DNA from 2 places in the Streptomyces sp. NPDC030809 genome. Region 1 is predicted to be linked to the other one. Evidence: predicted binding sites of a transcription regulator. Region 1 holds the regulator's gene; the other holds the start of a gene.
What was found. The regulator HrcA, encoded in region 1, represses chaperone genes, less so after heat shock. The targets are predictions, from matches to a motif close to TTNGCACTCNGNNNNNCNGAGTGCNAA.
Positions count from the first base shown of each region.

Region 2: ACZ407_RS12155 (FmdB family zinc ribbon protein) is a predicted target of HrcA. The motif match lies at 9,911-9,937, and genes of this name have one in related genera.

Region 1 covers NZ_JBVIDV010000002.1:161,387-176,620, reverse strand. Annotated here, with positions in the region: gene ACZ407_RS03500 (ComEC/Rec2 family competence protein) at 1-1,837, shown strand, start outside; gene ACZ407_RS03495 (YceI family protein) at 1,750-2,625, shown strand; gene ACZ407_RS03490 (hypothetical protein) at 2,677-2,928, opposite strand; gene holA (DNA polymerase III subunit delta) at 2,984-3,985, shown strand; gene ACZ407_RS03480 (DUF2191 domain-containing protein) at 4,125-4,325, opposite strand; gene rpsT (30S ribosomal protein S20) at 4,581-4,847, opposite strand; gene lepA (translation elongation factor 4) at 5,033-6,901, shown strand; gene ACZ407_RS03465 (AMP-dependent synthetase/ligase) at 7,078-8,967, shown strand; gene hemW (radical SAM family heme chaperone HemW) at 9,079-10,311, shown strand; gene ACZ407_RS03455 (DUF3097 domain-containing protein) at 10,449-11,255, opposite strand; gene ACZ407_RS03450 (MBL fold metallo-hydrolase) at 11,284-12,009, opposite strand; gene hrcA (heat-inducible transcriptional repressor HrcA) at 12,160-13,176, shown strand; gene dnaJ (molecular chaperone DnaJ) at 13,177-14,316, shown strand; gene ACZ407_RS03435 (nitronate monooxygenase) at 14,471-15,234, shown strand, end outside.
Region 2 covers NZ_JBVIDV010000007.1:120,715-135,948, reverse strand. Annotated here, with positions in the region: gene moaC (cyclic pyranopterin monophosphate synthase MoaC) at 1-384, opposite strand, end outside; gene glp (molybdotransferase-like divisome protein Glp) at 466-1,794, opposite strand; gene galU (UTP--glucose-1-phosphate uridylyltransferase GalU) at 1,800-2,702, opposite strand; gene ACZ407_RS12175 (5-formyltetrahydrofolate cyclo-ligase) at 2,786-3,397, shown strand; gene ACZ407_RS12170 (penicillin acylase family protein) at 3,387-6,236, opposite strand; gene ACZ407_RS12165 (potassium/proton antiporter) at 6,452-8,056, shown strand; partial or broken gene ACZ407_RS12160 (MFS transporter) at 8,327-9,568, shown strand; gene ACZ407_RS12155 (FmdB family zinc ribbon protein) at 9,948-10,235, shown strand; gene ACZ407_RS12150 (S-methyl-5'-thioadenosine phosphorylase) at 10,361-11,194, shown strand; gene ACZ407_RS12145 (hypothetical protein) at 11,623-12,036, shown strand; gene mscL (large conductance mechanosensitive channel protein MscL) at 12,178-12,678, shown strand; gene ACZ407_RS12135 (hypothetical protein) at 12,692-12,895, opposite strand; gene ACZ407_RS12130 (NarK family nitrate/nitrite MFS transporter) at 12,927-14,351, opposite strand; gene ACZ407_RS12125 (hypothetical protein) at 14,354-14,740, opposite strand; gene ACZ407_RS12120 (QcrA and Rieske domain-containing protein) at 14,737-15,234, opposite strand, start outside.

The DNA of each region.
Region 1 (15,234 bases):
GCTGGTCGGGCCGCCGGGGAGGGCGCTGCGCGCGGAGCGCGGCGGGCTGGCGCCCCGGCTGGGCCTGACCCTGCGCGGCACGGCGGTCTGCGGGGCGGCGCTGGTGCTCGCGTTCGTGCTGGTGTGCCGCCCGGAGCCGAGCGTGCTGCGGGCCGCGGCCTGCGGGGGCGTCACCCTCCTCGCCATCGGCACCGGGCGCCGCCGCTCCCTGATCCCGGCGCTCGCCGCCGCGGTACTGCTGCTCGTGCTCTGGGACCCCTGGCTCGCACGCAGCCCCGGGTTCCTGCTCTCCGTCCTGGCCACCGGGGCGCTGCTCACCCTCGGGCCGCGGTGGAGCGCGGCGCTCCAGCGGCGCGGGGTGCGGCCCCGGCTCGCCGAGCCGCTGGCCGCGGCCGCCGCCGCGCAGGCGGTGTGCGCCCCGGTGGTGGCGGTGCTGGCGGCCCGGGTGAGCCTGGTCGCCGTGCCCTGCAACCTGCTGGCGGAGCCGGCGGCGGGTCCGGCGACGGTGCTCGGGTTCGCGGCGCTGGCCGCGGCGGCGGTGTGGATGCCCGCGGCGCAGGCCCTCGCCCGGTGCGCGGGGCTGCCCGCGGGCTGGATCGCGGCCGTGGCGCGCACCGGCGCGGACCTGCCGGGCGCGGAGGCCGGCTGGCCGGGCGGGATCGCGGGCGGGCTGCTGCTGGCGGCGGTCACCGTCGTGGCGGTGGCGGCCGTGGCCCGGCTCGTCCGGTACCGGTGGCTGTGCGTGGCGGCGGCGTTCGCCCTGGTCCTCGCGGTGGTCCGGCCGGTGCCGGTGACACGGGTGGTGACGGGCTGGCCGCCGCCGGACTGGCGGTACGTGCAGTGCGCGGTCGGGCAGGGGGACGCCGGGGTGCTCGCGGCCGGGCCGGGCACCGCGGTCGTGGTGGACGCGGGACCCGAACCCGGGCCGGTCGACCGGTGCCTGCGGCTCCTCGGGGTGACCCGGGTGCCCCTGCTGCTTCTGACCCACTTCCACCAGGACCACGTGGGCGGGCTGGCCGGGGTGCTGCGCGGCCGGTCCGTCGGGGTGATCCAGACCACCGGGCTCGAAGAGCCGCCCGGGCAGGCCCGGTCGGTGCGGGCGGCGGCCGCGGCGGCCCGGGTGCCGGTGCTGCGGGCGGCGGCCGGGGAGCGGCGCCGGACCGGGGTGCTGGACTGGCAGGTGCTGTGGCCGCCCCCGGGCGGTCCGCCCGGGGGCGGGCCCAACGATGCGAGCGTGGTCCTGCTGGTGCAGGCGCCCGGCATACGGCTGTTGCTGCTGGGGGACCTCGAACCGCCCGCCCAGCAGGCGCTGCTGAGGGAGCGTCCGGACCTGGGTCCGGTGGACGTGCTGAAGGTGGCCCACCACGGCTCCGCCCACCAGGATCCCGGGCTGCTCGCCCGGGCCCGCCCCCGGCTGGCGCTCGTCCCGGTCGGCGCCGAGAACCGCTACGGCCACCCCTCGGCGCGTACGGTCGCGGCACTGCGGGCGGCCGGGGCCGCCGTGCTGCGGACCGACACGGACGGGTCGGTGGCCGTCACGGGCGCCGGGGCGGGGCTGCGGGCGGTGCCGGCGGGCCGACGGCGGCGGCCGGTGAGGGCGTACCGGCGGTCCGCTCCTTACATCGGGCACCAGCGGCCGGGCCCGGCCATACCGGGGCGACCATTCTGTTTGCCCCCAACACGCCGTCATGATCGAATGCGTCTTCGCCAGACGGGTGCGAGTCGAGACAGCACGGGGGTGCATAGACCATGTTCGGTCGCCGGCGGGGGAATGAGACGGCCGGAAATCCGCATACCGCCCACAGCCAGGGGGTGCCGCCGGAGGCGGGGGCCTTGAGCTGCCGGGTGCTCGACCAGTTCCACCAGCCGGTCCGCCAGGCCCGGTTCGAGGTCACCGATCCGATCGGGCGCCGGATCCTCGGTGGCGAGACCGACCCGTACGGGGGTTTCTTCGCGGCGGTGCCCGCGGGCGAGTACCGGGTGGCCGTCACGGCCGAGGGCTACGCCCCGTACCACGTGGCGGCGCAGGTCGAGGCCGGCGGGGCGCCGGGGCCCGGCGACATCCTGCTGGAGTCGGTCGATCCGCCGCTGCTGCCGCGGCCGGGGCACTGGGAGATAGAACCGACGCACTCCGCCATCGCGTTCAGCGCCCGCCACATCGGACTCGCCCGGATCCACGGCCGGTTCAACACCTTCGCCGGGGCCGTGCGGATCGCGGACCGCATGGAGGACTCCGCCATGCACGTGATCATCGATGCGGCCAGCATCGACACCGGGGTCCGGATGCGGGACGACCACCTGAGGTCCGGGGACTTCCTCGACGCCGCCCGGCACCCCACGATCGAGTTCTACAGCGAGCGGTTCATCCACCGCACGGGCAGCCGCTGGGCCGTGGCCGGGGCGCTGACCCTGCACGGGGTCAGCCGCTCGGTGACCCTGGACACCGAGTACCTGGGGGTCGGCACCGGCATGGAGGGGGAGACCAGGGCCGCCTGCCGTGCCACCACCGAACTGCACCGCGAGGACTTCACCCTGACCTGGCAGTCCCTGCTGGCCCACGGGATCGCCGCCATCGGGTCGAGCATCGAGGTGACGCTCGACGTGCAGATCGTGCACAAGAACTGAACGGCAGGCGGACCGCGGTGGTACCCCGGGCCGCCGCGGGGCGCCGGGCCGTTACGGGGCCTCCAGCCAGCCCTCGTACTCCGCGGTGAGAGCGTCCAGCGCCGCGGGGTCCAGGCGGTCCTGCGGGTCCTCCACGACGACCAGCCACTGGGCGTCCTCGGCGTCGTCCTCCCCGGCCAGGGCGTCCCTGACCAGCTGGGGTTCCTCGGAGAGGCCGAAGCGGTCCGAGACCTCCTCCGCCACCTCCTCGGCGGCGTCGCGGTCGGGGAGCACCAGTACGTGTCGAGCGTTCACGGGTCCCATTCTGGGGCACTGCGGGGGCGGGCCGTGTCGGTGGGGCGTGGGATGCTGGACGGCGATGGCCACCAGGAAGAACCCCACCGAAGACCTGCTCGCCCCGCTCACCCTCGCGGTGGGTCAGGAGGAGCTGCTGCTCGACCGCGCCGTGCGGGAGGTGGTGGCCGCGGCCCGTGCCGCGGACGCCGACACCGACGTGCGCGACCTGTCCTCCGAGCAGCTCCAGCCGGGCACCCTCGCCGAGCTGACCAGCCCCTCGCTGTTCTCGGAGCGCAAGGTCCTCGTGGTGCGCAACGCACAGGACCTGTCCGCGGACAGCATCAAGGAGGTCAAGGCGTACCTGGCCGACCCGGTGGAGGACATCAGCCTCGTGCTGCTCCACGCCGGCGGTGCCAAGGGCAAGGGGCTGCTGGACGCGGCCCGCAAGGCCGGGGCCCGCGAGGTGGCCTGCCCGAAGATGACCAAGCCCGCCGACCGGCTGGCCTTCGTACGGACCGAGTTCCGGGCGCTGGGCCGCTCGGCCACGCCGGCGGCCACCGAGGCCCTCGTGGACGCCATCGGCAGCGACCTGCGCGAGCTTGCGAGCGCGGCCGCCCAGCTGTGCGCGGACGTCGAGGGCACCATCGACGAGGCCGTGGTCGGCCGCTACTACACCGGCCGGGCGGAGGCCTCCAGCTTCACCGTCGCCGACCGGGCGGTCGAGGGCAGGGCGGCGGAGGCCCTGGAGGCCCTGCGCTGGTCCCTGTCCACCGGCGTGGCCCCCGTCATGATCACCAGCGCCCTGGCCCAGGGCGTCCGGGCCATCGGCAAGCTCGCCTCCGCTCCGCGCGGCGCGCGCCCCGGGGACCTGGCCCGGGACCTCGGCATGCCGCCCTGGAAGATCGACCGGGTGCGCCAGCAGATGCGCGGCTGGTCGGCGGACGGGGTCTCGGCCGCCCTGCGCGCGATCGCCGAGGCCGACGCCGGGGTCAAGGGCGGCGGGGACGACCCGGAATACGCCCTGGAGAAGGCGGTGGTGGCGGTGGCCCGGGCCGCCCGCCCGGCCCGCCGCGACCAGTACTGACCGACCCGTTCCGACGGCCCCGCGACCCGTTCCGACGGCCCCGCGACCCGTACCGACCGCTCCCGCGACCCGTACCCGCCGCCCGGCCCGCCCGCCTGCCCGCCCGCCTGCCCGGTCCGCCCGCCCCGCCCGGCCGGGCTCAGCCCTGCGGGTCCTGGGGCCGGGAGTCGATGTCGCGCAGGTGGCGGCCGGTGAGGTCGGTGCGGGCCTCCGTGCGGTGGCCCCGGGCGATGTAGTCGCGTACGACGGCCTCCACCGCGTCCTGCGGGGAGCCGATGCCCGCGAGGACCATCACCTCCACGACCAGTTCCGCGTCCAGGCTGATGTCGACCTTGGCCATGCCCCGCCCCTCTCGTCCGTTCCGGGGACTCTAACCGCCCCGGCGCCCCCGGACGGGGCGAAGCCGGACACCCGCGAACCCCGGACATGCCGGAGGCCCCGGTCCCGTCCTGGGGAAGGACGGGACCGGGGCCTCCGGTTCACTTCTGGTGTCCCACACCCGCGTGGCGAACGCAGGCCGCGTGTGGGACGGGGTGCCGGTCAGGAGCGGATGAGAGGGCCCGCTGATTCCGTCCCGGCGATCACATCAGAGTGCTCAGCCCTGGAGGGTGGCAACCTTGGTGGCCAGCGCCGACTTCTTGTTGGCGGCGGCGTTCTTGTGGATGACACCCTTCGAGACAGCCTTGTCCAGCTTCCGCGAGGCGGCACGGGCCGCCGCGGTGGCCTTCTCGGCGTCGCCGGCGGCGACGGCCTCGTTGGCCTTGCGGATGAAGGTGCGCAGCTCGGACTTGACGGACTTGTTGCGAAGGCGGGCCTTCTCGTTCGTCTTGTTCCGCTTGATCTGGGACTTGATGTTCGCCACGAAAGAGCCTTTTCAGGTTCAGAGGTTGATCTTCGGATTGCGTCCCGCGAGCTAGAGGGCAGACGAGACACAGCTGCCCAGGCTACCAGGCCCAGTCGGACCAGCCCAAACCGAGCGCAGCCGCCCGCGCATGGGACCATGGAGCCTGAGTATCCATAGTCATCGCCCGAGAATCAGGACCTTGCGTGCCCGCGATCCCCAGCCACGTGCCCGAGCCGAGCCGTACCGACCCGGCGCTGATCCGCAATTTCTGCATCATCGCGCACATCGACCACGGCAAGTCGACTCTCGCCGACCGGATGCTCCAGCTGACCGGTGTCGTCGACCAGCGGCAGATGCGTGCCCAGTACCTCGACCGCATGGACATCGAGCGTGAGCGCGGCATCACGATCAAGTCCCAGGCGGTCCGTCTGCCGTGGTCGCCCACCGAGGGCGAGGGCCAGGGCAAGACGCACATCCTCAACATGATCGACACCCCGGGCCACGTCGACTTCACCTACGAGGTCTCCCGGTCGCTGGCGGCCTGCGAGGGCACCATCCTGCTCGTGGACGCCGCCCAGGGCATCGAGGCGCAGACCCTCGCCAACCTGTACCTGGCGATGGAGAACGACCTCGCGATCGTCCCGGTCCTGAACAAGATCGACCTGCCGGCCGCCCAGCCGGAGAAGTTCGCCGAGGAGCTGGCGAACCTGGTCGGCTGCGACCCCGACGACGTGCTGCGCGTCTCCGCCAAGACCGGTGTCGGCGTGGACGCCCTGCTCGACCGCGTGGTGCAGACCGTCCCCGCCCCGGTCGGCGTCAAGGACGCCCCCGCCCGCGCGATGATCTTCGACTCGGTCTACGACTCGTACCGCGGCGTCGTGACGTACGTCCGTGTGGTCGACGGCACGCTCAACAAGCGCGAGCGGATCCGGATGATGTCCACCGGCGCCACCCACGAGCTGCTGGAGATCGGCTGCAACTCGCCCGAGATGCTGCCGGCCGACGGCCTCTCCGTCGGCGAGGTGGGCTACCTGATCACCGGCGTGAAGGACGTCCGCCAGTCCAAGGTCGGCGACACCATCACCCAGATGACGGGCGGTGCCACCGAGCCCCTCGGCGGCTACAAGGACCCGAAGCCGATGGTCTTCTCCGGCCTGTACCCGCTGGACGGCTCGGACTACCCGGACCTGCGCGAGGCCCTGGACAAGCTCCAGCTCAACGACGCCGCGCTGGTCTACGAGCCGGAGACCTCCGCCGCGCTCGGCTTCGGCTTCCGCGTGGGCTTCCTCGGCCTGCTGCACCTCGACGTGGTCCGCGAGCGCCTGGAGCGCGAGTTCGGCCTCGACCTCATCGCCACCGCGCCGAACGTGGTCTACCGCGTGGTGCTGGAGGACGGGAAGGAGGTCACGGTCACCAACCCGAGCGAGTTCCCCGAGGGCAAGATCTCCGAGGTGTACGAGCCGGTCGTGCGCGCCACGATCCTCGCCCCGAGCGAGTTCATCGGCGCGATCATGGAGCTGTGCCAGACCCGCCGCGGCACCCTCCTGGGCATGGACTACCTGTCCGAGGACCGCGTGGAGATCCGCTACACCCTCCCGCTCGCCGAGATCGTCTTCGACTTCTTCGACCAGCTGAAGTCCAAGACCCGCGGCTACGCCTCCCTGGACTACGAGCCCACCGGCGAGCAGGCGTCCAGCCTGGTCAAGGTCGACATCCTGCTGCACGGCGACAAGGTGGACGCCTTCTCCGCGATCACCCACAAGGACGCGGCGTACGCGTACGGCGTGCGCCTGGTCGCCAAGCTGCGCGAGCTGATCCCGCGGCAGGCCTTCGAGGTGCCCGTGCAGGCGGCCGTCGGCTCCCGGGTCATCGCCCGCGAGACCATCCGCGCCATCCGCAAGGACGTCCTCGCCAAGTGCTACGGCGGTGACATCTCCCGTAAGCGGAAGCTGCTGGAGAAGCAGAAGGAAGGCAAGAAGCGGATGAAGATGGTCGGCTCCGTGGAGGTCCCGCAGGACGCCTTCATCGCGGTGCTGTCCAGCGACGAGTCCGGCGGCAAGGGCAAGAAGTAGCCACCCCCCGGCAGCCTTGCGGACGGGCCCCTGCGCACTCGCGCAGGGGCCCGTTCGTTATAAAGCGGCCGCTCGGCGCCCCTTACGCGGCGGGCGGACGCCCTCTACGCTGATCTCTGCTCGATGGTTACTCGCCAGTTAACCCACGCGGTGCAGCGTGGTCCGGAGGATGTCTCGTGAGCGACACACAGACCTTGATCGAGAACCGCCCGCCCTCGGTGGCGGCCCTCTTCCTTGAGCGCGTCGCCGCGACCCCGGACGCCGAGGCCTACCGGTACCCGGTGCCCGCGGCCTCCGGCAAGGGACCGGACGACTGGAAGTCGCTCAGCTGGGGGCAGGCCGCCGAGCGCGTGTACGGCATCGCCGCCGGCCTGGTGAGCCTGGGCCTGGAACCCGAGCAGCGCGTGGCGCTCGCCTCCAACACCCGCGTCGAGTGGATCCTGAGCGACCTCGGCGTGATGTGCGCGGGCGGCGCGGTCACCACGATCTACCCCAGCACCAACGCCGAGGAGTCGGCCTTCATCCTCTCGGACTCCGAGAGCCGCATCCTCATCGCCGAGGACGCCGGGCAGCTGGCCAAGGCCCGCGAGCGCCGCGCCGACCTGCCCGAGCTGGCGCACGTCGTCGTCATCGACCCGGCCGGTGCCGAGGCGGCCGAGGGCGACCCCGAGGGCTGGGTGCTGACCCTCGCCGAGCTGGAGGCGCGCGGGGCCGAGTACCTCACGGAGCACCCGGAGGCCGTCAAGGAGCGGGTCGGGGCGATCACCTCCGAGCAGCTCGCCACCCTGATCTACACCTCCGGCACCACGGGCCGCCCCAAGGGCGTCCGCCTCCCGCACGACAACTGGTCGTACATGGCCAAGGCCATCGCCGCGACCGGCCTGGTCACCAAGGACGACGTCCAGTACCTGTGGCTGCCCCTCGCGCACGTCTTCGGCAAGGTGCTGACCTCCGGGCAGATCGAGGTCGGCCACGTCACCGCCGTCGACGGCCGCGTGGACAAGATCATCGAGAACCTGCCGGTGGTCCAGCCCACCTACATGGCCGCGGTGCCGCGCATCTTCGAGAAGGTCTACAACGGGGTCGCCGCCAAGGCCCGCGCCGGCGGCGGCGCCAAGTACAAGATCTTCAAGTGGGCCGCCGAGCTCGCCCGCGAGTACGCCAAGGTCTCGCAGGACAACTTCCGCCGCACCGGCACCGCCTCGGTGCCCCTGGGCCTGGGCCTGAAGCACAAGGTGGCCGACGCCCTCGTCTACTCCAAGCTCCGCGACGCCTTCGGCGGCCGGCTGCGCGCAGCGGTCTCCGGAGCCTCCGGCCTGTCCCCGGAGATCGGCTACTTCTTCTCCGGCGCGGGCATCCACATCCTGGAGGGCTACGGGCTGACGGAGTCCAGCGCGGCCAGCTTCGTCAACCCCGGCGAGGCGTACCGCACCGGCACGGTCGGCAAGCCGCTCCCCGGCTGCGAGGTCCGCATCGCCGACGACGGCGAGATCCTGCTGCGCGGCCCGGGCATCATGGAGGGCTACCACCGCCTGCCGGAGAAGACCGCCGAGGTGCTGGAGTCCGACGGCTGGCTGCACACGGGCGACATCGGCGAGCTGTCCGCGGACGGCTACCTGCGGATCACCGACCGCAAGAAGGACCTCATCAAGACCTCCGGCGGCAAGTACGTGGCCCCGGCCGAGGTCGAGGGGCAGTTCAAGGCGGTCTGCCCGTTCGTGTCGAACATCCTCGTGCACGGCGCGGACCGCAACTACTGCACCGCCCTCATCGCCCTCGACGAGCCCGCCATCCTCGGCTGGGCCAAGGACCACGGCCTGGAGGGCAAGTCCTACGCCGAGATCGCGGCGGCCCCGGAGACCCGCGCGATGGTCCAGGGCTACGTGGACACCCTCAACCAGGGCCTCCAGCGCTGGCAGACGATCAAGAAGTTCGCGCTGCTGCCACGGGACCTCGACGTCGAGCACGGGGAGCTGACCCCGAGCCTGAAGCTGAAGCGGCCGGCCGTCGAGCGCGAGTTCAAGGCGGTCATCGACGGCATGTACGAGGGGGCGCGCGAGGCGTAGGCCGGCCGGGCGGGGGTGCGCCCCCGCCCGCCGCGGGGTCCCGCTCCCCGCCGCCGGGGCGGCCGGACCGGACGGTCGGCCGCCCGTCCGGCGGTGCGGGAGAATGGACCCATGCCTTCCGTACTGCCCGACGGCGAGCCCATGCCCGAAGACGGGTCGCTGCCCGCGTCCGCCCTGACCGGAGCGGCGGACCGGCCCCTCGGGTTCTACCTGCACGTGCCGTACTGCGCCACCCGCTGCGGCTACTGCGACTTCAACACGTACACCGCCACCGAGCTGCGCGGCACCGGCGGGGTCCTCGCCTCCCGCGAGAACTACGCCGAGACCCTCGCCGAGGAGGTCCGCCTCGCCCGCAAGGTGCTCGGCGACGACCCGCGCGAGGTCCGCACGGTCTTCGTCGGCGGCGGCACGCCCACCCTGCTGCCGGCCGCCGACCTCGTCCGCATGCTCGCCGCGATCCGCGAGGAGTTCGGCCTCGCGGCCGACGCCGAGATCACCACCGAGGCGAACCCGGAGTCCGTGGACCCCGCCTACCTGGCGGAGCTCCGGGCGGGCGGCTTCAACCGGATCTCGTTCGGCATGCAGAGCGCCCGGCAGCACGTCCTCAAGGTGCTCGACCGCACGCACACGCCGGGGCGGCCGGAGGCCTGCGTGGGCGAGGCGCGGGCGGCGGGCTTCGAGCACGTCAACCTGGACCTGATCTACGGCACCCCCGGCGAGTCCGACGACGACTGGCGGGCCTCGCTCGACGCCGCCCTCGGCGCCGGACCCGACCACGTCTCCGCGTACGCGCTGATCGTCGAGGAGGGCACCCAGCTGGCCCGGCGGATCCGGCGGGGCGAGGTGCCCATGACGGACGACGACGTGCACGCGGACCGCTACCTGATCGCCGACTCGGTGCTCGCCGAGGCCGGCTACCACTGGTACGAGGTCTCGAACTGGGCCACCTCCGAGGCCGGGCGCTGCCTGCACAACGAGCTGTACTGGCGCGGGGCGGACTGGTGGGGCGCAGGTCCCGGGGCGCACAGCCACGTGGGCGGGGTGCGGTGGTGGAACGTCAAGCATCCGGGTGCGTACGCGGCGGCGCTGGCGGAGGGGCGCTCGCCGGGGGCCGGGCGGGAGCTGCTGTCCGAAGAGGACCGGCGGGTCGAGCGGATCCTGCTGGAGCTGCGGCTGCTGGAAGGGGTGCCGCTGACGCTGCTGGCGCCGGCCGGGCTGGCCGCGTCTCGGCGCGCCCTGGCTGACGGCCTCCTCCAGGAGGCGGCCTACCGGGACGGCCGCGCCGCGCTGACCCTGCGAGGGCGGCTGCTGGCCGATGCGGTGGTCCGCGACCTGGTGGATTGACGGGGCCCCGCCGCTGCGCGGGGCTCTCCCTCCACCCGCCCCTTCCCGAAGCGGGGGCTCCGCCCCACACCCCCGGTTCTCAAACGCCGGACGGGCCGGAGTTCGCCGCCCGGCGGGAAAAGCCGGCAGGGTCGGGGCTACGGGGCCGTGACGAAGTCGATCAGCTCTTCGACGCGGCCCAGGAGGGACGGCTCCAGGTCCTGGTACGAGCGGACGCGGGACAGGACGTGCTGCCACGCCGCCCCCGTCTCGGACGGCCAGCCCAGCGCCCGGCAGACGCCCGTCTTCCAGTCCTGGCCGGGCGGGACCACCGGCCAGGCGGGAATCCCCAGGGAGGACGGTTTCACGGCCTGCCAGACGTCCACGTACGGGTGGCCGACGACCAGGACGTGCGGGCCGGCGACCGCGGCGGCCAGCCGGGACTCCTTCGAGCCCGGGACCAGGTGGTCGACCAGGACGCCCAGCCGGGCGTCCGCGGCCGGGGCGAAGTCCGCGACCACCGCCGGCAGGTCGTCCACGCCCTCCAGGTACTCCACGACCACGCCCTCGATCCGCAGGTCGTCGCCCCACACCCGTTCCACGAGCTCCGCGTCGTGGCGGCCCTCCACGTAGATCCGGCCCGCCCGCGCCACCCGGGCCCGGGCCCCCGGGACGGCCACCGAGCCCGAAGCCGTACGGGCGGGGGCGGCGGGCCGGCGGGCCGGGCGGACCAGGGTGACCGGCGCGCCCTCCAGCAGGAAGCCGCGCGGCTCCAGCGGGAACACGCGGCGCTTGCCGAAGCGGTCCTCCAGCGTGACCGTGCCGCCCTCGCAGGCCGTCACCGCCCCGCAGAAGTCCGTACCGGCCACCTCGACCACCAGGCCGGGGTCCGCGGGCACCTCCGGCACCGGTCGGGCCGCGCTCCGCTTCCACGGCGGGGTCAGGTCGGGTGAGTATTCGCGCATTCGGACGACACTAGGCAGGGGCGGGCCCTCAGGGGGCCGACACGCCGAAACGCTCCGCCAGTGTGGCGCGTTGCGCACGGACGAACGCCGCGTCCACCACCGCGCCGTGCCCGGGCACGTACGCCGCCTCCTCGCCGCCCAGGGACAGCAGCCGGCCGAGGGCGGCGGGCCACTGCCTGCGGACCGCGTCGCCGCCGGCCTGGGGCTCGCCGGACTCCTCCACGAGGTCCCCGCAGAACACCACCTCGCGCTCGCCGGGCACGCACACCGCGAGATCGTGCCGGGTGTGCCCGGGGCCGACGTTCGCCAGCAGCACCTGCACCCCGCCGAGCTCCAGCGTCCACTCGCCCGAGACCAGGTGCCGGGGCGGGACCAGCAGCTCCACCGCCTCCGCGGCCTCCTTCTCGGCCAGGCCGTGCCGGACCGCGGAGTCCCGGAGCAGGTCGCGCCCCGCGAGCATCAGCCCGTCCAGCCCCACCGCCCCGTACACCTCGGCCCCCGAGAAGGCCGCCGCGCCCAGGACATGGTCGAAATGGCCGTGCGTGAATGCGATATGGGTCACTCTGCGGCCCGCCAGCCGCTCCGCCTGCGCGCGCACCTCGGCCCCCTCGCGCACGCAGGAACCGGGGTCGATCAGGAGGACCGCATCGTCCCCGACCACCAGTCCCACCGTGCAGTCCCACACCGGGAGGCGCCGCCGGCCGGTGCGTCCGGTCAGCCCTTCCCACCCCGCCTCTTCCCATCGGACGTCCATGCCGCGACGCTACCTTGACGGGCCGCCCTTGCTAGGGGCGTACCTCCCCGCCGTACACTGACCGGGGGATCTCTGGCACTCGGACGGCACGAGTGCCAGCAGCAGGACCGCAACGGAAACGAACAGGCATCACAGCTGGAGGTGTGCGCGATGCTCAGCGAACGCAGACTCGAGGTGCTGCGCGCCATCGTCCAGGACTACGTCGGGACGGAGGAGCCGGTCGGCTCCAAGGCACTCACGGAGCGCCACAAGCTCGGCGTGTCGCCTGCCACCGTGCGCAACGACATGGCGGTGCTGGAGGACGAGGGCTACATCGCCCAGCCGCACACCAGCGCCGGCCGCATCCCGACCGACAAGGGCTACCGGCTGTTCGTCGACAGGCTCGCGGGGGTCAAGCCCCTGTCCTCGCCGGAACGCCGCGCCATCCAGAACTTCCTGGACGGCGCCGTGGACCTCGACGACGTCGTCGGCCGCACGGTCCGGCTGCTCGCGCAGCTGACCCGGCAGGTGGCGGTCGTGCAGTACCCGTCGCTGACCCGCTCGACGGTGCGGCACGTGGAACTGCTCGCGCTCGCGCCCGCCCGCCTGATGCTCGTCCTGATCACCGACACCGGCCGGGTCGAGCAGCGGATGGTCGACGCGCCCGCGCCCTTCGGCGAGGCCGCGCTGGCCGACCTGCGGGCCCGGCTCAACAGCCGGGTCGTCGGCCGCCGGTTCGCGGACGTGCCGCAGCTGGTGCAGGACCTGCCCGAGTCGTTCGAGACCGACGACCGCGGCACGGTGCAGGTGGTCCTCGCGACCCTGCTGGAGACCCTGGTCGAAGAGACCGAGGAGCGGCTGATGATCGGCGGCACCGCCAATCTCACCCGCTTCGGGCACGATTTCCCCCTCACGATCAGGCCGGTGCTGGAAGCGCTGGAGGAGCAGGTCGTGCTCCTCAAGCTGCTCGGCGAGGCCAATGAATCGGGCATGACCGTACGCATTGGGCATGAGAACGCCTACGAGGGACTGAACTCCACGTCCGTCGTCTCGGTCGGCTACGGTTCGGGCGGCGAAGCAGTCGCCAAACTCGGCGTGGTCGGACCGACCCGCATGGACTACCCCGGAACGATGGGAGCGGTACGCGCAGTGGCACGTTACGTCGGACAGATCCTGGCGGAGTCGTAAGTGGCCACGGACTACTACGCCGTACTCGGCGTGCGCCGCGACGCGTCCCCGGACGAGATCAAGAAGGCCTTCCGCAAGCTCGCGCGCGAGCTGCACCCGGACGTGAACCCCGATCCCAAGACGCAGGAGCGCTTCAAGGAGATCAACGCCGCGTACGAGGTGCTGTCGGACCCGCAGAAGAAGCAGGTCTACGACCTCGGCGGGGACCCGCTGTCGGCCTCCGGCGGCGGGGGCGGCGCGGGCGGCTTCGGCGCCGGCGGCTTCGGCAACTTCTCGGACATCATGGACGCCTTCTTCGGGCAGGCGTCGCAGCGCGGTCCGCGCTCGCGCACCCGCCGCGGCCAGGACGCGATGATCCGCCTGGACCTGGAACTCGACGAGGCGGCCTTCGGGACCACCAAGGAGCTCCAGGTCGACACGGCCGTCGTGTGCACCGGCTGCTCCGGCGAGGGCGCCGCACCCGGCACCTCCGCGCAGACCTGTGACATGTGCCGCGGCCGCGGCGAGGTCTCCCAGGTCACCCGGTCCTTCCTCGGCCAGGTCATGACCTCGCGCCCCTGCCCGCAGTGCCAGGGCTTCGGCACCGTGGTCCCGACCCCGTGCCCCGAGTGCGCGGGCGACGGCCGGGTCCGCTCCCGCCGCAGCCTCACGGTCAAGATCCCGGCCGGCGTGGAGAACGGCACCCGGATCCAGCTGTCCGGCGAGGGCGAGGTCGGCCCCGGCGGCGGCCCCGCCGGCGACCTGTACGTGGAGATCCACGAGCTCCCGCACCCGGTGTTCCAGCGGCGCGGCGACGACCTGCACTGCACGGTCACCATCCCGATGACGGCGGCGGCCCTGGGCACGAAGTGCCCGCTGGAGACGCTGGACGGGATGGAGGAGGTGGACATCCGGCCCGGTACCCAGTCCGGCCAGTCCATCCCGCTGCACGGGCGCGGAGTCACGCACCTGCGCGGCGGAGGCCGCGGCGACCTCATCGTCCACGTCGAGGTCCAGACCCCGAACAAGCTGGACCCGCAGCAGGAGGACCTGCTCCGCCAGCTCGCCAAGCTGCGCGGCGAGGAGCGCCCGCTGGGCCAGTTCCAGCCCGGGCAGCAGGGTCTCTTCAGCCGCCTGAAGGACGCCTTCAACGGCCGCTGACCGCCGCTGCGAGGCCGTTTTCAACGCCGCCGACCGGTCGCCGTTCCGCCGCCCGCACGGGCGGCGGACGGCCCGTGGCGGGTTCCGTCCGGCGGACTATGCCAGGCGGATGACCTGATTCGGCCTGCTGCGGGGGACATGGCACGATGCGCTCATGTCCTCCGCACTGAGCGCCCTCTGCCGGTACCCGGTCGTGCAGGCTCCCATGGCGGGCGGCGGCTCCTGCCCCGAGCTGGCCGCGGCCGTCTCGGCGGCGGGCGGACTCGGCTTCCTGGCGGGCGGCTACAAGACCGCCGACGGCATGTACCAGGAGATCAAGCGGCTGCGCGCGCTCAGCCCCCACCCCTTCGGGGTCAACCTGCTGATGCCGCAGCCGGCGGCCGCCGACCCGGCCTCGGTCGAGGCCTACCGGGGGCAGCTCGCCGGCGAGGCCACCTGGTACGACACCCCGCTCAGCGAGGACGTCTTCGCCTGCTCCGACGACGGCTACGACGCCAAGGTCGCGATCCTGCTCGACGACCCGGTGCCCCTCGTCTCCTTCACCTTCGGCTGCCCCGACCCCGCGACCCTCGACGCGTTCCACCGGGCGGGCACCCGTACCGCCGTCACCGTCACCTCGGCCGAGGAGGCCCGGACCGCGCAGAGCGCCGGCGCCCAGGCCGTGTGCGTCCAGGGCATCGAGGCCGGCGGCCACCAGGGCACCCACCGCGACGACCCGGAGGCCGACGGCAGCGGCTTCGGGCTGCTGCCGCTCGTGGCCCAGGTCCGCGAGGCGGTGGCGGTCCCGATCATCGCCGCGGGCGGGCTCATGCGCGGGGCGCAGATCGCCGCCGTGCTGGCCGCGGGCGCGGAGGCGGCGCAGCTGGGCACCGCCTTCCTGCCCTGCCCCGAGTCGGGCGCCAGCCCGGTGCACAAGCA
Region 2 (15,234 bases), on a different contig from region 1:
GATCACGGTGAGGCCGGCGACCGCCACCGCGGTCAGGGCCTCCATCTCCACGCCCGTCCGGTCGGTGGTCTTGACGGTCGCGAGGATCTCCACGGCGTCGTCGGCGACCGAGAGGTCCAGCTTGACCCCGGAGACGGCCAGCGGGTGGCACAGCGGGATCAGGTCCGGGGTCTTCTTGGCCCCCATGATCCCGGCGATCCGGGCGGTGGGGGGGGCGTCGCCCTTGGGCACGCCCTCGCCGCGCAGGAGTTCGACGACCCGGGGCGAGACGAGGACGCGTCCGCTCGCGCGGGCCGTGCGGGTGGTGACGTCCTTCTCGGAGACGTCCACCATCCGGGCCGCTCCGGCCTCGTCGATGTGCGTCAGCCTGCTCTGCGTACTCATTGCGTGCAGCTCCCGGTCCGGGCCCGCAGACGTTCCTGCACGGCCTGTGTGGTCCAACACGCTACCCGCACCCGCGCGGCTTCAGCCGAGCAGGATCACGTCCAGCTCGGTGCCCGGCTCGACCGAGGTCACGTCCTCCGGCACCACGATCAGGGAGTCCGCGTGCGCGAGCGCGGCGATCAGGTGGGAGCCGGACCCGCCGACCGTGCTCACCGTGCCCTTGCCGGGGTCGTAGGCGCCCCGCAGGAACTGCCGGCGGGCGGCCGGGGAGCCCAGCGCCTTGTCCGTCTCCAGCACCGCGCGCACCACCGGCCGGTGCAGGTCCGGCAGCCCCATCAGGGCGCGGATCGCGGGGCGGACGAACAGCTCGAACGAGACGTACGAGGAGACCGGGTTGCCGGGCAGGGCCAGCAGCGGGGTGTGGTCGGGGCCGATGGCGCCGAAGCCCTGGGGCTTGCCGGGCTGCATGGCGAGCTTGCGGAAGTCCACCCCGCTGCCGGGCTCGTCCTCGTCCCCGGAGGCGGACAGGGCCTCCTTGACCACGTCGTACGCGCCGACGCTGACCCCGCCGGTGGTGACGATGAGGTCGGCGCGGATCAGCTGGTCCTCGATGGTGGCGCGCAGGGTCTCGGCATCGTCGGCCACGGCCCCGACCCGGTAGGCGATGGCGCCCGCGTCCCGGGCGGCGGCGGCCAGGGCGAAGCTGTTCGAGTCGTAGATGGCGCCCTCGCCCAGGGCCTCGCCGGGCTGGACCAGCTCGCTGCCGGTGGACAGGACCACCACCCGTGGGCGCGGCCGGACCCGGACCGTGCCCCGGCCGACGGCCGCGAGCAGGGCGATCTGCGGGGGGCCGAGCACGGTGCCGGCGGCGAGCGCCAGGTCCCCGGCCTGCACGTCGCTGCCGCGGGCCCGGACGTGGGCCCGGGCCTCGGCGGCCCGGTGGACGCGGACCTCGCCCTCGGCGCCCTCGGGGGCGGCGCTGGCCGGGGCCATGCCGGAGGCGGCGCCGGAGCCGCTCCCGCCGTCGGTCCACTCCACGGGGACCACGGCCTCGGCGCCGGGCGGCAGCGGGGCGCCGGTCATGATCCGGGCGGCCTGGCCGGGGCCGACGGTGGGCAGCTCCCCGCTGCCCGCCGCGACGTCCCCGATGACGGTCAGCACCGCGGGGAACTCCTCGCTCGCACCCTGGACGTCGGCCACCCGGACGGCGTACCCGTCCATGGAGCTGTTGTCGAAGGGGGGCAGGGCGACGGGCACCGTGACGTCCTCGACGAGGACGCAGCCCTGGGCGTCGAGCAGCTGCAGCTCGATCGGCTCCAGCGGGCGGACCGCGGCGAGGATGTCGGCCAGGTGCTCGTCCACCGACCAGAGGCGCCGGCCGGCGGTGTCCTGGGGTGCGGTGCTGCTCACGTTTGCTACATCTCCTCGGTGACGTAACGGCGAAGCCAGGCCCGGAACTCGGGCCCCAGGTCCTCACGTTCGCACGCGAGTCTGACGATGGCCCGCAGGTAGTCCCCGCGGTCGCCGGTGTCATAGCGGCGGCCCGTGAAGACCACCCCGTGCACCGGGCCGCCGACGGACTCGTCCTCGGCAAGCTTCTGCAGGGCGTCGGTGAGCTGGATCTCCCCACCGCGGCCCGGCTCGGTCTCACGCAGTATGTCGAACACCGCGGGGTTCAGGACATACCGTCCGATGACCGCGTAATTGCTCGGAGCTTCCGACGGGTCGGGCTTCTCGACGAGTCCGGTGACTCGTACGACCCCGTCCTCGTCGGTCGGTGCGACGGCCGCACAGCCGTAGAGGTGGACCTGGGACGGATCGACCTCCATGAGGGCGATGACGCTGCCGCCGGTCTCGGCCTGGATGTCGACCATGCGCGAGAGCAGCGGGTCGCGCGGGTCGATCAGGTCGTCGCCGAGCAGGACGGCGAAGGGCTCGCGGCCCACGTGCGGGGCGGCGCACAGCACGGCGTGGCCCAGGCCGCGCGGGTCGCCCTGGCGGACGTAGTGCATGGTGGCCAGGTCGCTGGACTCCTGCACCTTCTTGAGGCGGTCGTCGTCGCCCTTGGCGGCCAGGGCGGATTCCAGCTCGTAGTTCCGGTCGAAGTGGTCTTCGAGCGGCCGCTTGTTACGTCCTGTGATCATCAGGACGTCGTTCAGGCCCGCCGAGACGGCCTCTTCCACGACGTACTGGATCGCCGGTTTGTCGACGACAGGCAGCATTTCCTTGGGGGTGGCCTTGGTCGCCGGCAGGAACCGGGTACCGAGTCCGGCCGCCGGGATGACAGCCTTGGTGATCACTGGGTGCGACATCGTCATGCGCGCACGATAGCCGCTGCGCGTGGGGACAAGGTTAGATTCCGGTAAATAGCAACTGATTTGGAAGGGTTTGTGAATCAGCTGTGGTAGAGAACCGTTCCGTCAAAGCGGACCTAAGGCGCGAACTGCTGGCCGCCCGGCGCTCCTTGAGCGCCGGAGCCCTGGCGGAGGCCGCCGCCCTGCTGGCCCGCCGGGCCCTGGAGCTGCCCGAGCTCGCCGCCGCCCGCACCGTGGCCGCGTACGTCTCGGTGGGCTCCGAACCCGGCACGACCGCCCTGCTGGACGCCCTGCGCGCCCGCGGCACCCGGGTGCTGCTGCCCGTCCTGCTCCCCGACAACGACCTGGACTGGGCCGTATACGAAGGACCGGACGGCCTGGCCCCGGTCGCCCACGCCGGCAAGATGCAGCTGCTCGAACCGGTCGGCCCGCGGCTCGGCCCCGAGGCGGTCACGGAGGCGGCGACCGTGCTGCTGCCCGGCCTGGCCGTGGACGGCCGCGGCATGCGCCTCGGCCGCGGCGGCGGCTCGTACGACCGGGTGCTGGCCCGGCTGGAGCGGGCCGGTGCGCACCCGGCGCTGGTGGTGCTCCTCTACGAGAACGAGGTGGTCGCGCGGGTCCCGGAGGAACCGCACGACCACCCCGTGCAGGCCGTGGTGACCCCCGCAGGGGCCGTGCGCTTCCCCGCTACGGCTTGAGGGTCAGCGTGTCGATGGTCGCCTTGTCCACGGCGGCCTTCCCGAAGGGCCACTCCAGCAGCTCGCCCTTGGCCCAGAGGTCGGTCTGGTCCGTGTAGTGGCCGTCGTACGCGTGGCCGGAGGCGCCGGTCAGGTTGATCCAGCGGGACTTGTCCAGGTCGTTGAGGTTGACGACCATCCGCATGGACGGGACCCAGGTGACCTCGTAGCCGGCGGCCGCGTTCCAGCCGGTGGCGTTGACGGTGGCCTCGCCGCCGCCCAGGTTCCACGGGCCGCGGTTGAGGAGCCGCTGCATGAAGCCGGGGCCCTCGGTGCCGATCGTCTGGTTCTTGAGGGTCAGCTGGTGCAGGCGGCCCCAGCTCCAGGTGCCGACGTCCTTGCCGAGCTTGGCCGTGAGCTCCCAGCGGGCGTCCTTCATGGCCCGGGCGAACAGCTCGTCGCGGGTCTCGGTGGCCTTGTCGAGGCGGGTCGCCGGCGACTTCCACCACTCGGACTTCTCGTCCTTCATCAGCTTGCGGACCACCTCGAACCAGCGGTCGCCGCCGTCCGGCTGCGCCGAGTCCGCGCTGCGCTCGCCGCACTCGCGGACCAGCTCGGCCAGGTCGTCGGCCGGGCCGCTGCTGCCCGCCGGGCGGACGTTCAGGCAGCTGCCCTCCACCCGCAGCTCCTTCGGCAGCTTGTTGCCGAAGGCCAGCCGGAGGATGTTGCGCCAGACGGCGTTGAAGTACGCGGCGGCCGCGGAGTCGGGCTCCTGCGTGAAGTTCCAGCCCTCCAGCAGCTTCTGTGCGGCGCGGACGTCGGGGTCCTTGACCGGCAGCTTCGCGAGCTCCGGTGCCAGCAGCGCGGCGATCTCGCTGCTGTTGTCCGTCTGCATGGTGCGCATGTCGTCGGTGGAGATCTTGCCGCTGTCCTTGATCTTCGCCTCGATGAGGTCGTTGATCCGCTGGCTGCGGGCGCCGTAGCCCCAGTCCGAGGTCAGCGGGTACGGGTACTTGCCCTCGCCGCTCTGCACCGCCGCCTGGTTGGCGGTGACGATGAAGCCGCGCTTGGGGTTGCGGTCCCAGGGCAGCTCGTCCTGCGGGATCCAGCCCTTCGCGCCCTCCGTGGCGCCCTTCCAGGCGTACTTCGAGTCCCAGCCGGGGGCGGGCATGCGGCCGTCGCCGGCGCCGCGGAGCGGGATCTTGCCGGGCATCTGGTAGCCGATGTTGCCGTGCGCGCCCTTGCCGTCGGCGTAGATCAGGTTCTGCGAGGGGACCTCGAAGTTCCGGGCCGCGGCGCGGAAGGAGTCGAAGTCCTTGGCGCGGTTGATCGCGAAGACGGCGTCCATCGACTTGCCGGGATCCAGCGCGGTCCAGCGCAGGGCCACGCCGTAGCCGGTGCCGCGGTCGGGGGCCGAGCCGGTGACGGGGGCGCGGGCGCCGACGGCGGCGAGGGAGTCGCTGCGGTCGGAGACGAGCGGGCCGTTGTTGGTGGTCCGGACGGTGATCTTCTTGTCCTCGCCGCCGGCCACCTTGATGACCTCTTCACGGGTGGTGAAGGGCAGGGTCTTGCCGTCGTAGCGGTAGCCGTCGGGGGTGACCTGCTCCAGGTAGAGGTCGGTGACGTCGGCGCCGTTGTTGGTCATGCCCCAGGCGATGTCCTGGTTGTGGCCGATGATCACACCGGGCATGCCGGAGAAGGTGAAGCCGGAGACGTCGTACTGGCACTGCGAGGAGACGCTGCGGCAGTGCAGGCCCATCTGGTACCAGACCGAGGGCAGCTGCGGGGCCAGGTGCGGGTCGTTCGCGAGCAGCGGCTTGCCGGTGGTCGTGTACTTGCCGGAGACCACCCACGAGTTCGATCCGATGCCGCTGCCGTTGGGGCCGAGCAGGGCCGGGACCTGATCGAGGGTCTTGGCCAGGGCGGCGAGCCGGGTCTTGAGTCCCTCGCCGGCGCCGCCGGGGGCGCTCGTGACCGAGGCGGTGGAGAAGCCGGAGGAGCGGCGGGAGCTGCCGGTGGAGGAGCCGCCGGCACCGCTGGAACCCGAGAAGCCGGAGGAGTGCGAACCGCCCGAGGAGGACGAGCCGCCGCCCTTGGGGTCGTACGTGCCGGTGGCGGAGTCCACCGAGCCGCCCTCGACGATCGGCCGGTTCCGGTCGAAGGGGTAGGGCGGGTACAGCTCGTCGATCTGCGCCTGGGTGAGGCGGCTGGTCATCAGCGAGCGGTCGATCTCGTCCTGCATGTTGCCGCGCAGGTCCCAGGCCATGGCCTTGAGCCAGGCCACGGAGTCCACCGGGGTCCAGGGCTCGACCTTGTAGTCCCCGGTGAGCTGGAGCGCGGCGTGCTCCACGGAGAGCTCCTTGCCGGACTTGTCCTTGAGGTACGCGTTGACTCCGTCGGCGTAAGCCTGGAGGTACTTCTTCGTCTCAGGGGAGAGCTTGGAGTCGTACTCCTGCTGCGCCACCCGGCGCCAGCCGAGGGTGCGCAGGAAGGCATCGGTCTCGACCTGGCCGCTGCCGAACATCTCCGACAGCCGACCGGAGGTCATGTGCCGGCGTACGTCCATCTCCCAGAAGCGGTCCTGCGCCTGGACGAAGCCCTGGGCCCGGAAGAGGTCCAGGTCGTTGTCGGCGTAGAGCTGCGGGATGCCGTTGGCGTCGCGCTTGACCTCGACGGGGCCGCTCAGCCCCTTGAGCTCGATGGTGCCCGTGGTCTGCGGGTGGGAGGCGCGGACCGTGTCGACGCTCCAGTACGCCCCGTAGCCGACGCCGGCGACGACCGCCAGCACCAGGAGGACGACGATCAGACGGGCACGTCGTCCCTTCTTCTTGACGGAAGGGGCGGTTTCGTTCGCGGGCATCGCTGTCCTTCGAGGGGGCAGGGTGGTCCTGGAGTGCTGGGAGCAACCATAGGCGCAGCGTCCACCCCGTTCGGACGCGGTGTCAGCGACTTCATCGAACTGGCGTTTCACAATGTGGCAAAGGGGTCAAGAAATCGTCAAACCTTAGGTAAGGTAACGAAGTACTGGCCGCCGGGCCCCCTTCCCCGCGGGTCATACCCGACCCGTGGCGACGAATCGTTCCGGCATCGGCAGACCACTTCGAGGGAAAGGGCCGCCCGCTGACTGTCCACCAGCTCAACGAGCTCCTGCTGATCTGCTCGCTCGTCCTGCTCAGCGCGGTCGCCGCGGTACGGATCTCGTCCCGCAGCGGTCTCCCCAGCCTGCTCGTCTACCTGGGCATCGGGGTCGCGATAGGGCAGGACGGCATAGGCAACGTCGTCTTCGACAACGCGGAGCTCACACAGGTCATCGGCTACGCGGCCCTGGTCGTGATCCTCGCCGAGGGCGGTCTGGGGACGAAGTGGAAGGAGATCAGGCCGGCGCTGCCCGCCGCGATCGTGCTCTCGCTGGTCGGCGTCGCCGTCAGCGTGGGTGTGACCGCGGCGGGAGCCCACTACCTGGTCGGGCTCGAATGGCGGCAGGCCCTGCTGATCGGCGCCGTCGTCTCCTCGACCGACGCGGCCGCGGTCTTCTCCGTCCTGCGGAAGGTGCCGCTGCCCACCCGGGTCACCGGCGTCCTGGAGGCCGAGTCCGGCTTCAACGACGCCCCCGTCGTGATCCTGGTCGTCGCCTTCAGCACGGTCGGCCCGGTGGACGCCTGGTACGTCCTGCTCGGCAAGATCGCCCTGGAGCTGGCGATCGGCGCCGGCATCGGACTCGCCGTGGGCTGGCTCGGCGCCTACGGGCTGCGGCACGTGGCCCTGCCCGCCTCCGGCCTCTACCCGATCGCCGTCATGGCCATCGCCGTCACCGCGTACGCGGCCGGGGCCATGGCCCACGGCTCCGGCTTCCTCGCCGTCTACCTCGCCGCGATGGTGCTGGGGAACGCGAAGCTGCCGCACTGGCCGGCCACCCGCGGGTTCGCGGACGGGCTCGGCTGGATCGCCCAGATCGGCATGTTCGTCCTGCTCGGCCTGCTGGTGACCCCGCACGAGCTGGTCGGCGACTTCTGGCCGGCGGTGCTCGTCGGCCTGGTCCTCACCATGGTCGCGCGGCCCCTGGAGGTCTTCGTCAGCCTCCTGCCCTTCCGGCTGCCCTGGCGGGAGCAGGCCCTCATGTCCTGGGCCGGCCTGCGCGGCGCCGTCCCCATCATCCTGGCCACGATCCCGATGGTCTCCGGGATCGAGGGCAGCGACCGGGTCTTCAACATCGTCTTCGTCCTCGTGGTCGTCTACACCCTGGTGCAGGGGCCGACCCTGCCCTGGCTCGCGCGCACCCTGAAGCTCGGCGAGGGCGACCGGGCCGCCACCGACCTCGGCATCGAGTCGGCCCCCCTGGAGAAGCTGCGCGGGCACCTGCTCTCCTTCTCCATCCCCGCGGCCTCGCGCATGCACGGGGTGGAGGTCAGCGAGCTGCGGCTGCCGCCCGGGGCCTCCGTGACCCTCGTCGTCCGCGACGAGGAGAGCTTCGTACCGCTGCCCTCGACCGTGCTGCGGCGCGGGGACGACCTCCTGGTGGTGGCCACCGACCCGGTGCGGGACGCGGCCGAGGCACGGCTCAAGGCGGTCGCGCGGGGCGGCAAACTCGCGGGATGGTTGGGAACCGGTGGAGAGGGGCATGACGGCGGAAGTGCAGGCAATTCCGGCGCCAGAGGCCCCGGACGACGAACCGCTCGTTAAACGCAGGTGAAGACACCGCCTGTCGCTGTAATCACAGGTGCGCCTTTGCTCTTTCCCTGTACCATGAAGGCACACCAATCGACCAACTCTGCCTGACGCAGAGCTGGCGCGACCGCTCGGCGGCCCGGACCCCCTCGCAGTGGGGGCCGAGGTATCACTCGGTTCTTGCGCATGAGGACAGCTCTCGGGGCTCCCGTACGGGTGCACGGCCCACAAGGCCGCCACCGTCCGCAGACGGGGAGACCTACCAGGCAGCGGAAAGGCTAGGCCGTGGCATCCGCGGTCACGACCACCGAAAAGTCCCGCGCCGGGTACGGGCAGCTGCTGCGCACGCCGGGCGCGCTCAGCTTCCTCCTTCCGGGCTTCGCCGCCCGCCAGCCCTTCGCGATGCTGACCATCGGCATCGTCCTGCTGGTCCAGCACACCACCGGCTCCTTCGGCAGCGCGGGCGTCGTCGCCGCCGTCACCGGCGTCTCGATGGCGCTGTTCGCCCCCCAGATGGGCAAGCTCGCCGACCGCTTCGGCCAGAGCGCCGTCCTGGTGCCGGTCGTCCTCGCGCACGCCGCCGCCGTCGGCGCCCTGACCGCGCTGGCCCTGCTCGGCGCCCCGCTGTGGGCGCTGGCGCTGGCCGCCGTCCCGGCCGGCGCCTCCGTGCCGCAGGTCGGCCCGATGGTCCGGTCCCGCTGGGCGGCCCGCCTGGAGGGCGAGCGCTCCGCGCTGCTGCCCACCGCCGCGGCCTTCGAGTCGGTCACCGACGAGTTCACCTTCGTGGTGGGCCCGGTGCTGGCCACCTTCCTGTGCACCCAGATCCACCCCTCCGCCGGCCTGATCACCGAGGCCGCGCTGACCCTGATCGGCGGCCTGCTGTTCGCCGCACAGCGCGGTACGCAGCCCAAGCCCGCGGGCCGGCCCTCCCTGACCGGCGAGAAGCACGCCTCCGCGCTGTCCGTGCCGGGCGTGCGCGTCCTGATCGTGGCCTTCCTGGGCATCGGCGCCGTCTTCGGCGGCATGCAGGTCTCCCTGGCGGCCTTCTCCGAGGAGATCGGCAACCCGGGCGCCAACGGCCTGCTCTACGGCGTCTTCGCCGCGGGCAACATGATCGCGGGCATCGCCTGCGGTGCCATCGCCTGGAAGATCGGACCGCGCCGCCGCCTGATCCTCGGCTACGCCGGGCTCACCGCCGCCGCGTCCGTGCTGTGGGCCGTGCACTCCGCGTACCTGCTGGGCGCCCTCGGCCTGGTCGTCGGCCTGTGCATCGCCCCCGCGCTGATCACCGGCTACACGATGGTCGAGCGTCTGGTCCCGGCCGCTTCCCGCACCGAGGCCTTCACCTGGCTGACCGGCGCGGTCGCCTTCGGCCAGGCCGCCGCCGTCACCACGGCGGGCCGCCTGACCGACGCGTACGGCTCGCACGCCGGCTTCCTGGTGCCGCTCGCGGCCACCGCGCTGGCGCTGGTCACCGTGGTCGCGCTGCGCTCGCGGCTCGCGCCGAAGGCGCCGAGCCGGATCGTGGGCGGGTCCCAGGAGGCCGCCGAGGGTGCCGCTGCCGGCGCTCCGGCCGACTTCGCCGGGTCGGACGCCGCCGCGGGGTCGGAGGTTTCCGGTGCCCCTGCCGCTTCCGGGGCTTCCGGCGCCTCCGCCGGCGAGGCGCCGGGGGCTCCGCAGGCCGCGGCGCGGAAGCCGCAGGCCGGACGGGTCACGAGGGTGGACCGGGACCCGGTCGAGCACCGCTCGAACCGGCCGTCCGCCCACCCCGCGGGCCCCGGTCCGCAGGCCGCCGGAGAGCGTGGCATCGGTCACCGCACGCCGGTGACGGTGGACTGATCCGGCGGAATACGTCACCATGGAGCGTCGTTAGCACTCACTGAGTCAGAGTGCCAGGAGGAAATTCGTGCCGACCTACCAGTACCAGTGCACCGAGTGCGGCGAGGGCCTCGAGGCCGTGCAGAAGTTCACCGATGACGCCCTGACCGAGTGCCCCAGCTGCAAGGGACGCCTGAAGAAGGTGTTCTCCGCTGTGGGCATCGTCTTCAAGGGCTCGGGCTTCTACCGGAACGACAGCCGCGGCGCGTCGTCCAGCAGCACCCCCGCCTCGAAGCCGGCCTCGACCACGTCGACGGCCGCTTCCACCCCTGCTCCGGCCGCCGCCCCGGCGTCGAGCAGCAGCCCGGCTGCCTGACCGCCGCCCGCATCGCACGAGGCCCCGCCGCCGTTCCGGCAGCGGGGCCTTCGGCTTGTCCGGGCCCGTGACCCGGTCCGGCATCCACAGGCTGTGGGCGGAGGGCGGCCCGTAGGGTTGGGGCCATGGTGAACGCAGAGATCGGTGTCATCGGCGGTTCGGGCTTCTACTCCTTCCTGGAGGACGTCTCCGAGCTCCAGGTGGACACCCCGTACGGGGCGCCCAGCGACTCCCTGTTCCTCGGCGAGCTGGCCGGCCGCCAGATCGCCTTCCTGCCCCGCCACGGGCGCAGCCACAAGGTCCCGCCCCACAAGATCAACTACCGTGCCAACCTGTGGGCGCTCCGCTCGGTCGGCGTGCGGCAGGTGCTGGGGCCGTGCGCGGTCGGCGGCCTGCGGACCGAGTACGGGCCGGGCACGCTGCTGGTCCCGGACCAGCTGGTCGACCGTACGAAGAGCCGCGCCCAGACCTTCTTCGACGGCGAGCCCCTGCCCGACGGCACCGTGCCCAACGTCGTGCACACCACCTTCGCGGACCCGTACTGCCCGGCCGGGCGGGCGGCGGCCATGGGGGCGGCGCGCGGGCGGGGCTGGGAGCCGGTGGACGGCGGCACGATGGTGGTGATCGAGGGGCCGCGGTTCTCGACCCGCGCCGAGTCGCGGTTCCACACCGCGATGGGCTGGTCGGTGGTCGGCATGACCGGGCACCCCGAGGCCGTGCTCGCCCGTGAGCTGGGCCTCTGCTACACCTCGATGGCGCTGGTCACGGACCTGGACGCGGGGGCCGAGACGGGCGAGGGGGTCTCGCACACCGAGGTGCTGAAGGTGTTCGGCGAGAACATCGGCCGGCTGCGCGAGGTGCTCTTCGACGCGGTGGCGGCCCTGCCGGCCACCGAGGCCCGGGACTGCCTGTGCACGCGCGTGCACGACGGCTGGGACCTGGGCATCGAACTGCCGTAGCGGGCGGTTTCACCTGCGGGGGTGAGTGAGTTGTCCACATCGCCCGGGGCGTCCACAGGTGCGGGCGGGGTGGTGGGTCGGGGGTGGATCGTGAGGGGTGTCCGGGCGACGGGTCCGGGCTTCGAAGTCCCTCACGACGGGCGGTGTTCCGCATGTCCTCCTGCACTCCGGTGTACCGGTCCTCTCCGGCCTCGGCCCCCGGGTCCTCCCGGTCCTCCCTGACCTGCCGGCCTTCCCCGGCCTTCCCGGCGTCCCCGACCTCCCCGGCCTTCCCGGCCTCCCCGCCTCCCGCGTCCGCCCGGGCCGGGTCTTCCGTCGCGGGTCCTCCGGCCGCGTGTCCGCCGCCGCGGGCGGTTCCCGCCTTCGCTCCGCTGCGGGCCGGGCGGGGCGGGGACCGGCTGCGCAGGGCGGTGCGGCGCAGGCGGCGGGTGCCCGCCGCGGGCCTGGCCGTGGCCGCGGCCGCACTGGCCCTCACGGGGCCCGAGGCACAGGCCTCGCGGACCGGGCCGCCGCCCCCGGTGCCACCGCCCCGGCCCGCCGCGGTGCGGCTGGTGTCGGCGCCCGTGCGGATCGCGGACGCGGCGACGGTCCGGCTGCTGCGGGCCGGGGACCGGGTCGACGTCGTGGCCGCGGGCGGTCCGGGAGCCCCCGGGGGGTTCGGGCCGGACGGCGGGCGGCCCCGGGTGGTGGCCGCGGCGGCGCGGGTGGCCTCGGTTCCCCGGCCCGGGCCGGAGCAGGCTGATGCCGGCGGGGCCCTCGTGGTGCTGTCCGTGCCCCGGGAGACGGCCCGGGAGCTGGTTGCCGCGGGTGCGGTGTCCCGACTGGCGGTGGCGCTGTGCTGATTCGTACAGGTGCACAGGCAAGTCAGCTGAATGCGTGCACGGATTGGACAGGCACGGCCTCGACTGCCGTAGCTTTCGGAGGCGTTGATTCCGCCCCTTGCACCTACGACACACGCAGCACCTGCGGAGAGAGGCTCAGTGGTGAGCGACAAGAAGAAGCAGAAGGAGAGCGTCCTGGCGGGCTTCAAGGCCTTCCTGATGCGCGGGAACGTGGTGGACCTCGCGGTGGCCGTGGTCATCGGCGCCGCGTTCACCAACATCGTCAACTCGGTGGTGAAGGGCATCATCGGCCCGCTGGTCGGCGCGATCGGCACCCGGAGCCTGGACGCCTACTCCTCCTGCCTCAAGGGCAAGTGCGGGGTCGATCCGGCGACCGGGGAGCCCATCGGCGTGAACATCCTGTGGGGCTCGGTGCTGAACGCCACGCTGACCTTCCTGATCACCGCGGCCGTCGTCTACTTCCTGATGGTCCTGCCGATGTCCAAGTACCTGGCCCGGCAGGAGGCCCGCCGCAAGGCGAAGGAAGGGGTGCAGGAGACCCTGGAGGTCACCGAGCTGGTGGTGCTCAAGGAGATCCGGGACGCCCTGGTCACCCAGCGCAACGGCTCCGGGGACGGCCAGGTCAGCCGCCAGACGAGCTGATCCGGCCGGCGGCTCAGATGTGGTGGGGCGGCTTCTCGTCGAGGAACCGCGCGAGGTCGGCGGCGCTGTTGCCGTCGGCGGGCGGGCGCTCGCCCCACCCCCGGTCGGTGTCGTCCGAGGACTGCTGGTCCAGCGGGTCGTCGAACACCAGCCTCGGCTTCGGCCGGGGGGCCGCTGCGGGCTTCGGACGGGGGCCGGGGGCGGGGGCGCTGCTCATGCCTCCAGGGTACGGCCGGCTCCGGCCGGGCTCAGCTGGGTGCCTCCGCGCCCGGGCGGGCGTAGAACCACCAGCACACGGCCAGGCAGGTCGCGTAGAAGCCGATGAACATCCACAGCGCGGTCGTGACCTCCAGGTTCGCGAACATCGCCGGGATGAAGAAGAACCCGTACGCGGCGATGGCGGAGGAGAAGCCGGTGACGGCGCCCGCCTCCATCTCGGACTGCTTGAGCGCCGCGGCCTCGGCCTCGGGCCCCTGTCCGGCGGCGGCCCGGGCGTGCTGGTCCCGGAAGATCACGGGGATCTGGCGGAAGGTGGAGCCGTTGCCCAGGCCCGAGAAGAAGAAGGCCGCGACGAAGCCGGCGAAGAAGGTCCAGAAGCTGCCCCGGTCGGAGCCCGCGGGGAGGGCGAAGATCACCACGACCAGCGAGGCGGCCATGCCCACGAAGGAGAGCAGGGTGACCCTGGCCCCGCCCATCCGGTCGGACAGCCAGCCGCCCGCCCAGCGCATGAGGGCGCCCACGAGCGGGCCGATCCAGGCGTAGGTGGTGGCCTGGTAGCCCTGGGACTCGAAGTTGTTCTTGATCAGCAGGGGCAGGCCCGCGGCGAAGCCGATGAAGGACCCGAAGGTGCCGACGTAGAGCCAGGTCATCAGCCAGTTGTGCTTCCGCCGGAAGATGATCTTCTGCTGGCTGAAGGGGGCGGCGGCCACCTTGAGGTCGTTCATCAGGAACCAGGCCAGCAGCGCCATGACGACCAGCAGCGGGACCCAGAGGAACGCGCCGTTCTGCAGCCAGATCTCGGTGTCCTTCTTGCTGTCGTGCTGGGGGTCCCCGGCGGGGGCGCCGAGCACCGCGGCCGTGACCACCAGGGGGGCCACCAGCTGGACCACGCTGACCCCGAGGTTGCCCAGGCCGCCGTTGAGGCCGTTGGCGCTGCCCTTCTCCCGCTTGGGGAAGAAGAATCCGATGTTCGCCATCGAGGAGGCGAAGTTGGCGCCGCCGATGCCGCAGACGGCCGCGATCAGCACCATCTCCCAGTAGGGCGTGCCGGTGTCCTGGAGTGCGAAACCCAGCCACAGCATCGGCACGACCAGCACGATCGTGCTGAAGGCGGTGAACTTCCGCTCCCCGTAGATCGGGCCGATGAAGGTGTAGAGGATCCGGAAGGTGCCGCCGGTGATGCCCGGGACGGCTGTCAGCCAGAACAGCTGGGACTTGGAGAAGCCGAAGCCCACGTCGCCGAGCTTGACCACGGTCACCGACCAGACCTGCCAGACCACGAAGCCGAGCATCAGGGCGGGGACCGAGATCCACAGGTTGCGCTGGGCGACCTTGCGCCCGGTGGACTGCCAGAAGCCGTCGTCCTCGGGGCGCCAGTCCCCGATCGTGGTGCCGGGGCGGTAGGAGTCCGCCCGGTGCGAGCGGACCGGCGCGGGGTTGGTGCGTATCGACATGGTCATCGGTCCTTGGGGTCGAGGAGCCACAGTCCCAGCACGACGAGGAAGGACAGGACCAGGAATCCCGCCCCCCACCAGGCCGTGGTGGTGTTTCCCTTCATCCACTCGTTGACGGTCACGGTCAGCCCCCACAGCTGGCCGACGACCACGGTGAGGGCGAGGGCCAGCCGGCCCGTGAGCTTCGAGGAGCGCTCGGGCTCCTGCTCGGTGCCGGCTCCGGGGCCCGGGCCGGTGCGCCGGATCCGGGGGTCTCCGTAGCCGCTGGTGGCGCGGATCTGCGGATAGCGCTCGCGCACGGGCCGGTTGAGCCGCGGCTGTGCGCTGCCGGGCCGGTATGCGGGCCGCGGCGGCAGCGGGTCGTCGGTCAGGTCCGCCTGCTCGCTCATGTCCGCCTGCTCTCGTCGACGCGGTCCGCACCGGGGCAGCCGAGCCGGGCGGCCGTCTCGGGGCGGGTCTCGCTGAACTGCCGGCACAGGGCCTCCCTGGCCGGTTCTCCGGACCGGGCGGTGGCCACGGCCCAGACACTGCCGTCGGCCTCCTCGGTGAGGAAGACCCGGGGCAGCGGTCGGGGCGGCGGACCGGCGGTGACCTCTCCGGTGCGCGCGTCGAAGACCCCTTCGTGGCAGGGGCAGTACAGCTCGCCCGCGGGGCCGCGGTCCTCGCGCCAGAGCACGGCGCAGGCCAGGTGGGTGCAGACGGCCGAGTAGCCGACGAGGGTGCCGTCCGGGAGGCGTACGGCCAGGGCCCGGTCCTCGTCTCCGGGGAAGCGGAAGGCCACGGACTCGCCGGGCTCCAGCCGGTCGGTGACCTTCTTGGCCTGGGGAGCGGTCTCGCTGTCCCCGTGCCGGTGCAGGATGCCGGCGGCCACCCCGATCCCGCC